3 regions of the Cetobacterium sp. ZOR0034 genome follow, and region 3 is predicted to be linked to each of the others. Evidence: riboswitches for the same ligand, from Rfam matches in the RefSeq annotation. Region 3 holds a riboswitch; each other region holds the start of a gene.
What was found. Region 3 has a riboswitch for lysine ahead of L992_RS01390 (sodium:alanine symporter family protein). Riboswitches for the same ligand answer to the same signal wherever they lie in the genome.
Positions count from the first base shown of each region.

Region 1: linked by a shared signal. The riboswitch ahead of L992_RS11240 (Na+/H+ antiporter NhaC family protein) and the one ahead of L992_RS01390 (sodium:alanine symporter family protein) in region 3 are both predicted to bind lysine.
Region 2: linked by a shared signal. The riboswitch ahead of L992_RS11640 (aspartate kinase) and the one ahead of L992_RS01390 (sodium:alanine symporter family protein) in region 3 are both predicted to bind lysine.

Region 1 covers NZ_JTLI01000067.1:21,314-25,525, reverse strand. Annotated here, with positions in the region: gene gpmI (2,3-bisphosphoglycerate-independent phosphoglycerate mutase) at 2-1,522, shown strand; lysine riboswitch at 1,578-1,750, shown strand; gene L992_RS11240 (Na+/H+ antiporter NhaC family protein) at 1,852-3,336, shown strand; gene ychF (redox-regulated ATPase YchF) at 3,442-4,212, shown strand, end outside.
Region 2 covers NZ_JTLI01000072.1:13,809-18,020, reverse strand. Annotated here, with positions in the region: gene L992_RS11645 (aspartate-semialdehyde dehydrogenase) at 1-338, opposite strand, end outside; gene L992_RS11640 (aspartate kinase) at 354-1,556, opposite strand; lysine riboswitch at 1,656-1,830, opposite strand; gene L992_RS11635 (argininosuccinate synthase) at 1,868-3,070, opposite strand; gene L992_RS11630 (basic amino acid ABC transporter substrate-binding protein) at 3,082-3,795, opposite strand.
Region 3 covers NZ_JTLI01000004.1:9,369-13,580, reverse strand. Annotated here, with positions in the region: gene L992_RS01400 (M20 family metallopeptidase) at 1-375, opposite strand, end outside; gene L992_RS01395 (AbgT family transporter) at 534-2,048, shown strand; lysine riboswitch at 2,113-2,286, shown strand; gene L992_RS01390 (sodium:alanine symporter family protein) at 2,368-3,837, shown strand; gene lysA (diaminopimelate decarboxylase) at 3,874-4,212, shown strand, end outside.

The sequences.
Region 1 (4,212 bases), on a different contig from region 3:
AATGGCTAAAAAACCTTTAATGTTAATGGTTCTTGATGGATGGGGATACAATCCACACTCTGAAGAGAAAAATGCTATCGCAACAGCAAAACCAGAAAATTTCGAAAGACTATTTAATAGTTATCCACATACATTAATAAAAGCTTCAGGAGAAGCTGTAGGATTACCAGAAGGACAAATGGGGAACTCAGAAGTAGGGCACTTAAATTTAGGTGCTGGAAGAGTAATCTATCAACCACTTGTAGAGATTTCAAAAGAGATCAGAGATGGTGAGTTTTACGATAAAGCTAAAGTTGTAGAAGCGTTCAACTATGCTAAAGAAAATGATAAGAGCATCCACTTCATGGGACTTTTATCTGATGGAGGAGTTCACTCTCACATCAATCATTTATTCGGTTTATTAGAAATGGCTAAAAAAACTGGATTAACTAAAGTTTATATTCATGCGTTCATGGATGGAAGAGATACAGCTCCAACATCTGGATTAGAGTTCATGAAAGCTTTAGTTGCTAAAACTGAAGAGTTAGGTGTAGGAACAATAGCTTCAATCTCTGGAAGATACTTATCTATGGATAGAGATACAAACTGGGATAGAACAGAAAAAGCTTATGATGCAATCGTAGGAAAGTTACCTGTAACAAATAAAACAGCTATAGAAGTTATTGAAGAGTCTTATGCTGCAAATATTACAGATGAGTTTATAGCGCCAGCTTTATTATCAGCAGATGGAATAGTAAAAAAAGGCGATGTAATTGTTAACTTTAACTATAGACCAGATAGAGCTAGACAAATAACTAGAGCTTTTGTTGATAAAGAGTTTGTAGGATTTGAAAGAGAAGCTTTAGAGCCTAAATTCTACTGCATGAGACAATATGCAAGTACTATAGATGCTGAAGTTATCTATGAAGATAAAGATATCGTTAATACGTTAGGAGAAGTTATTTCTGCTAATAAATTAGCTCAATTAAGAACAGCTGAGACAGAAAAGTATGCTCATGTTACATTCTTCTTTAATGGAGGAAAAGAAACTGAGTTCAATGGTGAAGAAAGAATACTTGTAGCTTCTCCAAAAGTTGCTACGTATGATTTACAACCAGAGATGTCAGCTCCAGAATTAACATCTAAAGTTTTAGAGGCTTTAAACTCTGATAAGTTTGATGTTATTATAATGAACTTTGCTAACCCAGATATGGTTGGACATACAGGTGTATTTGATGCAGCTGTAAAAGCTATTCAAGCTGTAGACAAGGGAGTAGGAGCTATCGTAAATAAAGTTCTTGAGTTAGATGGAACTGTGTTAATTACAGCTGACCATGGAAATGCTGAGAAGATGGAAGATCCAACAACTCATCAACCATTTACAGCTCACACAACTTATGAAGTACCATTTATCTACGTTTCGAATCACTTTAAAGGTGAGTTAAACCACGGTAAACTAGCTGACGTAGCACCTACGATGTTAGAAATCTTAAATATTGAGAAACCTGCTGAAATGAACGGTGTTTCTTTAATAAAAAAATAATTGACATCGCAAACAAATAATGATACTATAATTTAAAAGTTTCGAACAATTTAATATTTTAGGTAGAGGTTGCAAATAACATGAGTATTTTAAATGAGCCGGACAGGTGTTGATGTTAAAAGAAAGGGAAATTTGCCGAAATGGAGATTATGTCAAAAGTCTTTGTTGGGAGTATAGAGAATATCTATACTACTGTCACTGAGAAATCAGTGTTGTGCTATCCAAAAATTTGTGATATATTTTGCAGATTAGCTACCGTATTTTTTATACGGTAGTTTTTTTTACCTAAAATTTCAGAGGAACTAAAAAAATAACTTGGAGGTTTTAGGATGAACACAATAATTGAACTATTGAAATTAAGTCCAGTAGCAGTATTGGCAGCACTTATGTTTATGGGATATGACGCTCTTATAGCAGCACCTATAGCAACAGTTTATGCAGCACTTGTAGCAGGATTTGTAGAGAAGAAAAAAGTGAATGATATAATAGAGGCAGTAATAAATAATGCAAAAGAGATGCAAGTAGCATTCTTTATATTGATGGTAGCTTATGCAATGGCTGAAGTATTTATGTCAACTGGAGTAGGGGCTTCAATTATAAACTTAGCATTGAATGTTGGACTTACAGGAAGAACTGTAGCAGTTGTAGGAATAGTTGTTACATCAGTATTATCTATAGCAACAGGAACAAGCTGGGGAACATTTGCAGCGTGTGCACCGATATTTTTATGGCTTAACCATATTGTTGGTGGAAATATAGCTTTAACAGTTGGAGCGATAGCAGGAGGGGCATGTTTCGGAGATAATATAGGACTTATATCTGATACAACTATAGTTAGTTCTGGAATTCAAAAAGTTGAAGTTATAAAAAGAATTAGACATCAAGGATATTGGTCAGGATTAGTTTTACTTCTAGGAATAGTAGCATTCTATATTGCTGGAGTTTCGATGGGATTACCAACAACAACTGGGGATGCAGCAACAGCGATTGGTCAGATACCAGAAGAGGTTTGGACAGTTCTAGCTGAAAAGAGAGAGTCAGCAGTTACACTTTTAAATCAAGTTAAAGATGGTGTTCCAACATATATGATAATACCTTTAGTGCTTGTTTTAATAGCAGCTTTCAAAGGATTAACAACACTACTTTGTTTGTTTATTGGAATATTCTCAGCTTACGGATTGGGATTAATAGCTGGAACAGTTGAAAATACTGGAGCATTTTTAGATTTACTTTACTCTGGATTTGAAGGAGCGGGTTCTTGGGTAATTGTAATGATGATGTGGGTTGCAGCTTTCGGTGGAATAATGAAATTGATGGATGCATTTAGACCACTATCTAATATAGTAGTAAAAGTATCAAGAAATGTAAGACAATTAATGTTCTGTAATGGATTATTATCAATCTTAGGAAATGCAGGATTAGCTGATGAGATGGCACAAATAGTAACTATGGGACCAATCATTAGAGAGATTGTTGAGAAAAATGTAGAAGGTTCAGAAGAGGATATAGAAACATTAAGACTTAGAAATGCAACATTTAGTGATGCATTAGGAGTATTTGGATCTCAATTAATACCTTGGCATGTTTATATAGGATTCTACTTAGGAATTGCTCAAGCAGTTTATCCACTATACAACTTTACAGCTATGGATATTATTAAATATAACTTCTTAGCTTTAATAGCAGTTTCAACAATACTAATTGCAACATTGACAGGATTAGATAGATTGATACCAAGATTTGGATTACCAAGTGAACCAAAAGTAAGATTGAAAAAATCTACACAAACTAGCTGTGTAGCTGAAGAGGCATAGAAAATAAAAACTCTCACCATATAAAGTGAGGGTTTTTTTATTTACAAAAGGTTAGAGATGTGGTAAAATCTAAAGTAAAATAAAATTTCAGGAGGAATCTCTAAGATGATAGGTATAGGAATAGTAGGACTTCCAAATGTTGGAAAGTCAACTCTGTTTAATGCAATAACAAAAGCTGGAGCAGCGGAAGCGGCAAACTACCCGTTTTGTACAATAGAACCAAATGTTGGAATGGTAACAGTTCCAGATTCAAGATTAGATGAGTTATCAAAAATAATTAATCCTCAAAGAGTTCAAAATGCAACAGTTGAATTCGTAGATATAGCTGGTTTAGTTGAAGGAGCAGCAAAAGGTGAAGGGTTAGGAAACAAATTCTTATCAAATATCAGAACTACAGCTGCAATATGTCAAGTTGTTAGATGTTTTGAAGATGAAAATATCATTCACGTAAGTGGAAGTGTAGATCCAATAAGAGATATCGAAATAATAAATGGAGAGTTAATCTTAGCTGATATGGAAACTATCGAAAAAGCTATCGAGAAACAATCAAAGTTATTTAAATCTAAAAATAAAGAAGCTATGGTTTTAATGCCAGTTTTAGAAAAGTGTAAAGCACACTTAGATGAATATAAAATGTTAAAAACTTTAATTTTAACACCAGAAGAGCAAGAGTTAATAAGAACTTACCAACTTTTAACTCAGAAACCAATGATGTTCGCAGCTAATGTTTCAGAAGACGACTTAGCAACAGGAAATGAATATGTTGAAAGAGTAAAAGATTATGCAGCTAACTTAGGAGCGGAAGTAGTAGTAGTATCTGCAAGAGTTGAATCTGAGTTACAAGAGATGGAAGACGAGGACAAGAAAGAGTTCTTA
Region 2 (4,212 bases), on a different contig from region 3:
GGATTTACTTCTGGTACAACTAAAGGAACATCCTTATCCATTCTCCAAGCACTACTATTATCAACCACAACTACACCTTTTTCACTCGCAATAGGCGCAAATTTTTTACTAATATCTCCTCCTGCTGAAAATAGTGCTATATCTATATCCCTATCGAAACTATTTTCAGTTAGCTCCTCTATAACTAAAGTTTTTCCTTTAAAAATAACCTCTTTTCCTGCTGAACGAGCTGATGCAAATAGATATAAATTATCTATCGGTAAATCCCTCTCCTCTAAAACTTTTAAAAATGTTCCTCCAACTAATCCACTCGCTCCAACTATCGCTATATTATACATTGCTTTATCCTCCTATTATATTGAAAATACTTCTGCTAGTCTTTCTACTACTTTTACCGCTTCATCCTCTTTTATGATTAACGATATTGAAATCTCTGATGTTGTACACTGATAAAACGCTGCATCTATATCTGCTAAAACTTCAAATACTTTTGCTGCTACTCCAAAGTTGCTTATCATTCCTATTCCTACTAAAGATATTTTTACAACTCCCGTTCTTTTTGTAACTTCTATTGCAGGAATCTCTTTTCTAATATCCTCTAATGAGTTATTTAGAAAGTGATCATCTGTTAAAGGACAAGTGAATCCTATACTTCCTTTTATATTCTGAACCTCATTTTGTGATATCATATCTACATTTACACTATGCTTTGCTAGATTATTAAAAACAGTAGCTACATTTTTAGGTACTCCTGAAAAATTCTCTAGATTTACCATTATAACATTTTTATTTATAGATATTCCAGTCACAGCTTTTTTCTCTATTATCTCATTGCTATCACAAATATATGTACCTGTTTCAACCCCTAAAGTTTGCCCAACATATATTCTAACTCCATACTTTTTTCCTATCTCAACCGCTCTTGTCTCCATTACACCAGCTCCTAAATTTGCCATCTCCATCATCTCCTCGTATGAAATTTTTTCTAGTTTTTTTGCATTTTTATAAACTCTAGGATCTACTCCAAATATTCCGGTAACATCTGTATAAATCTCACAATCACATTTTAAAGCTGCTGCCAAAGCTACAGCACTCGTATCTGATCCTCCTCTTCCAAGAGTTGTTACATCACCATTATCATTTATACCTTGAAACCCCGCAACTATAACTACTTTTCCATCTTTTAGATGTTTTTCTATTCTATCTATCTTTATGCTCTCTATCTTATTTTTTGTATGAACTCCACCAGTTCTAATTCCTGCTTGAGCTCCTGTTAAAGATATTGCCTTACACCCCTGCTCTTTTAAAGCCATACTCAAAAGAGATGTTGTTTGCTGCTCTCCTGTGGATAAAAGAGAATCTAGTTCTCTTACATCAGGGGTATCCGATATCTCCTTAGCTAACTTTATAAGTGCATCCGTTGTCTTACCCATTGCTGAAACTACAATTACAACTTCATCACCCTCTTTATAATTTTTAGCTATATCCATAGCTATATTTTTTATTTTTTCTGTTGTTGCAACTGAACTTCCACCAAATTTTTTTACTACTCTCATTAGTTCCTCCTCCGATGACATTATAATAAAAAAAACGATAGTCAAAAAAATAACTATCGCCTGAAAAACTCATTTCAACTATGTTAGCTTAAAATAATAATCTACGATAGCACAACACCATTTCGGTGACAGTTGTATAAATCTTCTTTATACACCCAGCTCATCTTTCTAGTAGAAAAAGTTGAACTTCGGCGAACTTCCCTTTCAACAAACCTCTCTGACCTACTAAATCTTAGTTTGTTTACTTTTGAATTTCGCAACCTCTATCAAAATATTAATTTAAGGTAGAATATCATTTTTTTTTTAGAATGTCAAAACTTTTTTCTTAGTAAGGCTTCAATCTTAATTGGTAGACCAAATAGATTTATAAATCCTTCTGCATCTTGTTGGTTGTAAACACTATCTTTTTCAAACGTTGAATACTCCTCTGAGTACAATGAAAATGGTGATGTTGTTCCTGCTAAAATTATATTTCCTTTATACAATTTTAATTTCACTTCACCTGTCACAAACTCCTGTGTAACATCTACAAAAGCTGAAATAGCTGCTCTTAAAGTTGTAAACCACTGTCCATTATAAACTAATTTTGAAAAATCGTGAGAAAGTTTTACTTTCTCTTGGTAGGTATCTTTATCTAAACACAATCTTTCTAACTCTTCATGTGCAAAGTATAAAATTGTTCCTCCTGGCGTTTCATAGACTCCTCTAGATTTCATTCCAACCAGTCTATTTTCAACCATATCTAAAACACCAATTCCATGCTCTGATCCTATTTTATTAAGTTTTTTTATGATTTCAACACCTGATAACTTCTCTCCATTTAAAGCTACTGGAACTCCTTTAATAAACTCTAAAGTTATATATTCACTCTTCTCGTTTGCAGCTTCTAAAGTTTTTACCCACTGTAAAACATTTTCAAAATTTGGCTCTTTTGATGGATATTCCAAATCAAACCCTTCGTGACTCACATGAAAAAGATTCTCATCTCTACTGTATGGAGATTTTTTATGAAATGGAAGAGTTATCCCTTTTTTCTCTAAATATTCTATCTCCTCCTCTCTAGATTTTATATCCCAAATACGCCACGGTGCTATTACCTTTAAAGATGGATCAAGAGCCTTTATAGCTAATTCAAATCTAACCTGATCATTTCCTTTTCCTGTTGCCCCGTGCGAAATATATTTCGCTCCTTCTTTGTGTGCTATCTCTACTAAGGCTTTTCCTATTACTGGTCTTGCCATAGAGGTTCCTAATAGGTATTTATTTTCATATATTGCACCAGCTTTCAGAGTTGGAAATATATAATCATTTACAAACTCCTCTACTTTATCCACCAAATAAAATTTTGATGCTCCTGTCACATAAGCTTTCTCTTCAATGGCTTTAAAATCCTCTTTTTGTCCAACATCCACAGCAACAGCTATAACCTCGTAATCATAATTTTCCTTTAACCAAGGTACTATAACCGATGTGTCTAATCCCCCAGAGTACGCTAAAATAACCTTTTCTTTCATTAATATCCTCCCTAGTTAAAATATTTTATAATAAGTTTGTCGTAAGTTCCCTCTTCTTTTATCTCTTTTAAAGCTTTATTTATCGATTCTACAAGCTCTTTTTTCCCTTTAGCAACAGCTATAGCATACTTCTCCTCTTCTGCATCAATTTTTACAACTTTCAACCCTTTATTTTGTGATATATAGCTTCCTGCTGGTGCTGAATCAAGAATCATAGCGTCTATCTTTCCAGAACTTAAAGCCATGATTGCACCCGGTGCTGAATTGTATTGGATTTTATCTATACCCTCAATTTTTGAAACCATCAAATCTCCCGTATATCCTAATACTACTCCCACTTTTTTCCCTTTTAATGCATCTAGATTTGCAATAGTTGAATCCTTTTCAGGTACTATTATCACTTGATTAGCTACAAAATAATCATCTGAAAAATCTACAAACTTTTCTCTTTCAGCTGTCATAGTCATTCCAGCAATGACTAAATCCAATTTATTTGTCTGAAGTGCTGGAAGCAGTCCATCAAATGTTATGTTTTTTATTTTTATCTCCTTTCCTATTTTTTCTCCGACCTTATTTATTAAATCAATATCAAATCCAACTATCTCACCATTTTCCATATATTCAAATGGTGCAAACTCCGCATTTGTTCCCACATATAAAACATCATTTCCAAAACCTAAAACTCCCATAATACAAAATAAAACTACTGATAACATCTTTTTCATAATACTTACCTCCTAATTTTTATTTTTTATATATTTTATTTTTGAGTATAAAAAAAGTCAGTGCTATCAAAACACTGACTCAAAATACAATTGTAACTTTATAGAATAATAAAAAATCTATAGCATAACAACATTAATGAGATTGTTTTTTAGGGCACACAAAAATATATTCTTTTTGTTAATTCTAGTTTGTGTCCTTAAAATCCTTCTCATAGTCATCTGCTTTCCTCCTTTAATTTTTTATTTGAAATGATAATATCAGATTTGATGTGAAAATGTCAATCTTTTTTTGAAAAAATTTTTTCACTTTTTTTATTTTTATTTTTATTTATACAGTATATTTTTTTAATTCTAATTCTATATAGAATATATTTTATTTTTATGACTTTATGAGGTAATAAATTACTGTTCTTAAAT
Region 3 (4,212 bases):
GGCTTGAAATATGAATACTAAAGATTTTTGTAATTTAACACCTGAGTTTATTAATTTTTTTATCTCTTGAATGAATGTTAAAAGCATTGCAGCATGACCATCATGACCACAAGCGTGCATCATACCATCTATTTTAGATTTAAATGGATTGTTACTCTCTTCTTTTAAAGGTAAAGCATCAATATCAGCTCTGAAAGCCAAGCAAGAATCAATTGTACCAGGAATAAAAGCTACAGTACTCGTTCCAATAGAATGATACTCAACACATTCCTCATCTAAAATTTTTCTAATATACTCAGAAGTTTGAAACTCTTTTAAAGCTATTTCAGGTATTGTATGAAGATAATTACGATGTGTATTAAGATTGTTTAACATAAAATCACTCCCTCACTATTTATTATTTTAATTAATACCATATTTCTTATGTTTTTGTCATATTTATATTATGAATGAGTTAGATAAAAATAATATAGTTGTATAATTTATACTCAAGTAGTACACTGATTTAAAACAAAAAAATGGGAGGGGTTTAAATGGAAAAAATTGGTGTAGAAAAAAAACACAGAATTTTGGATTGGATAGAAAAAGTTGGAAATAAAATTCCACATCCATTTATGTTATTTTTCTTTTTAAGTGTATTTATTATTTTGCTGTCAGCACTTTTGAGTAGTTTTGGAGTTCAAGTTGTAGATCCTGTAAAGAATGAAGTTGTTAAAGTAAAAAATCTTTTTTCTGGTGAAGGTATTAATTTTATGCTTCAGAATACAATTAAAAATTTTACTGGTTTTTCTCCGTTAGGATTAGTTTTAGTAATGACTCTGGGAATTGGATTAGCTGAACATGTGGGTTTAATTTCAGCTTTTATGAGAAATACAATATTAAATAGTTCACCAAAAGTTATTACATTTATGATTATGCTTATAGGTATTTGTGGAAATATAGCATCTGATGCTGCGATAGTAGTAGTCCCGGTGATTTCAGCATTTATATTTTGCTCATTAGGAAAACATCCACTAGCAGGGATAGCGGTTGGGTATGCTGCAACAACAGCGGGATTTAGTGCTAATTTGATAGTGGCGGGAACTGATGCCTTATTAGCAGGAATTTCAACAGAGGCTATGAAAATAGTAAATCCAAGTATAACAGTTTCGGTTGTAGATAACTGGTATTTTATGGCAGTTTCGACATTTCTATTAGCTATTGTAGGAACAGCAATAACTGAGAGAGTAGTAGAGCCTAGATTAGGAAAGTATACAGGTAAAAAAACTATAAAAAGAGAAGAGGTTACTATTTTAGAGAAAAATGCTTTGAAAAAAACAGCAATAAATGTTGGAATATATTTGGTTCTTTTAGTAGCAATAGTTTATCCTAAAAATAGTTTTTTAAGAAACCCAAATACGGGATCTTTATTGAACTCACCACTTTTGAATTCGATTATTCCACTTTTATTAATATTATTTTTAGTTGGTGGAATAACGTATGGTAAAGTAGTTGGAAATATAAAGGAGATGTCAGATATCCCGAGATATATGACAATGGGAATGAAAGATATGGCGAGCTATATAGTTTTGGTATTTATGATAGGGCAATTTATAGCTTATTTTAATTGGAGTAAATTAGGTTTTGTTTTAGCTGTAGAGGGTGCGGATTTGCTTAAGAACTTAAATTTAAGAGGGATACCTCTATTTATAATGTTCATATTACTTTCAGCATTTATAAATCTTTTTATAGGAAGTGGGTCTGCAAAATGGGCGTTGCTAGCACCAATATTTATTCCAATGTTCTATATGTTAGGATATAATCCAGCATTAACTCAGATGCTTTATAGAATAGGAGATTCAACAACTAATGTAATATCTCCACTTTTTCCATACATGCCAATTATATTAGGATTGACTCAAGAATATGAAGAAGATTCAGGAGTGGGAACAGTTATATCTTTAATGCTACCATATACTATAGCTATGTTGATTATGTGGATAATTTTAGCAATAATTTGGGTATATTTTAGCATACCTTTAGGACCTGGAGTTGTAATAAAAATTTAAAAAATATATAAAAAAACTTGCTTTTTATTTTTTTTAATGTTACTATTCATTCAATTTAAGAGAATTTTAAGGTAGAGGAGCGAACAACAAAAGTAAGTTAGTAGAGCTAGACAAAGCATTGAAACTAAATGAAAGGGAAGTTTGCCGAAATAAAAGTTATGTCAAAAACTTTTATTGGGTATATAGATAATATCTATATAACTGTCATTAGTATATCTAATGTTGTGCTATCCGTTATTTGTAATATTATAAAATTTACAAAAAACTGCCTATTTTATTTTTATGGGGCAGTTTTTTTATTTAAAAAGGAGCGCAGAAAATGTTACAGTTAAGTAGAGTGAATGAAGTTTTTAGTTTTTTAGGTCCAGTGACCGATTTTTTATGGGAGTTTCCAAGAAATTTTGAGTTTTATAAAAATATTCCTTTAGTAGGAAATTTTACGTTAGCGATATTATTGCTAATGGGATGTGGAATGTATTTTACAATGAGATTAAAATTTGTTCAAATAAGATATTTTAAAAGAAGTTTGCAGATTTTAAAAAATAAAAGTAGCAATCAAGTTGGAATCTCACCAATGGCGGCATTTTTATTGAGTAGTGCAACAAGAATAGGGCCTGGAAATATAATGGGTGTTACAGGAGCCGTATTAGCAGGAGGCCCAGGAGCACTATTCTGGATGTGGGTGAGTGCATTTTTCGGAATGGCAACAAGTTTTGTTGAAGCAACCCTTGCACAGATATTTAAAGAAAAAAATGAGGATGATTATGTAGGAGGAATAGCGTACTACGGAAGAAAACTTCTAAATAATAGTAAGTTAGCAGGATTACTAATAGCAGGTTCTTATATCTTCTATGCTTTATTTACTCTTCCGTCACAAGTTTTCCATATGTTTACAGCATTTGGAAGCTTAGCAGGTCAGATTACAGGAGCAGTTTATACTAGAACAGATAACGTCTATATAGTTATAGGAGTATCTATAATTATATTTACCTTTGGAATAATTTTTGGTGGAATAAAAAGAGTTGCAGCAGTAACTGATTTCATAGTACCAATAATGGCAGTTTTATATTTTGGAGTAGCTTTATTCTTGATAGCTTTAAATTTAGATAAAGTTCCATATTTCTTTTTAGCTGTTTTTAAAGGAGCTTTTAGTCCGTCAGCTTTATTCGGAGGTTCAATAGGTATAGCTTTACAACAGGGAATAAAAAGAGGATTGATGTCAAATGAGGCAGGACAAGGAACAGTGACTATGGCAGCGGCGGCAGCAGATGCAAAACATCCAGTAGAACAAGGTTTTGTTCAACAATTTGGAGTTTTTATAGATACATTTGTAATTTGTACGATTTCAGGTTTTTTAGTAATTATAGCAAGTATATGGAATTTAGATACTCAAAACTTTGAGGTTTTAAGAAGTGATAAGTTAGGATATTTCATAGAATCATTAAAGGTACTATCACCAGCATCACTAAATGGAATTATTCAATTTATAGTTTCTCTGTGCTATGGGATGTTTGCATTTTCGACTATACTAGGAATGATTGCATTTATAGATATATCGGCAACTGAGATATGCAGAAAAAAGATATTTTTAATCTCAATGAAGCTGGTATCATCTCTGATATTTATTCCGTTTGGAGTTATGTGTGTTTGGTCGGGATTGGAGTTAGATAATATTTGGGTAATAAGTGATTTTACGAATTTAGTTATGGTATTTATAAATGTACCGTTGATATTGTTAGGATTTAACTTTGCACAAAAATCATTAAAAGAGTATGAATTAAATCAATAAATTAATTTATAAATTGTACTGAATAGGAGGAGTGGGATGAAGTTTTTAGGAAGTATGAAAAATGTAGATGGTATTTTAGAAATAGGTGGGATTTCAGTAAAAAAATTGAAAGAGGATTTTGGAACACCTTTGTATATATATGATTTAGAGTTACTACAAAAGAAAATTAGAGATATAAAAAATTCATTTAAAAGTGAAAAATTTAATACAACTGTTGTGTATGCGTCTAAAGCTTATCTGTCAAAAGGAATGGCTCAAGTTGTAGATAGAGAGGGATTACATATAGATGCTGTTTCAGGAGGAGAGTTATATACAATTCTTTCATCTGGATTTCCTTCGAAAAGAGTTCATATGCATGGAAACAATAAATCTATA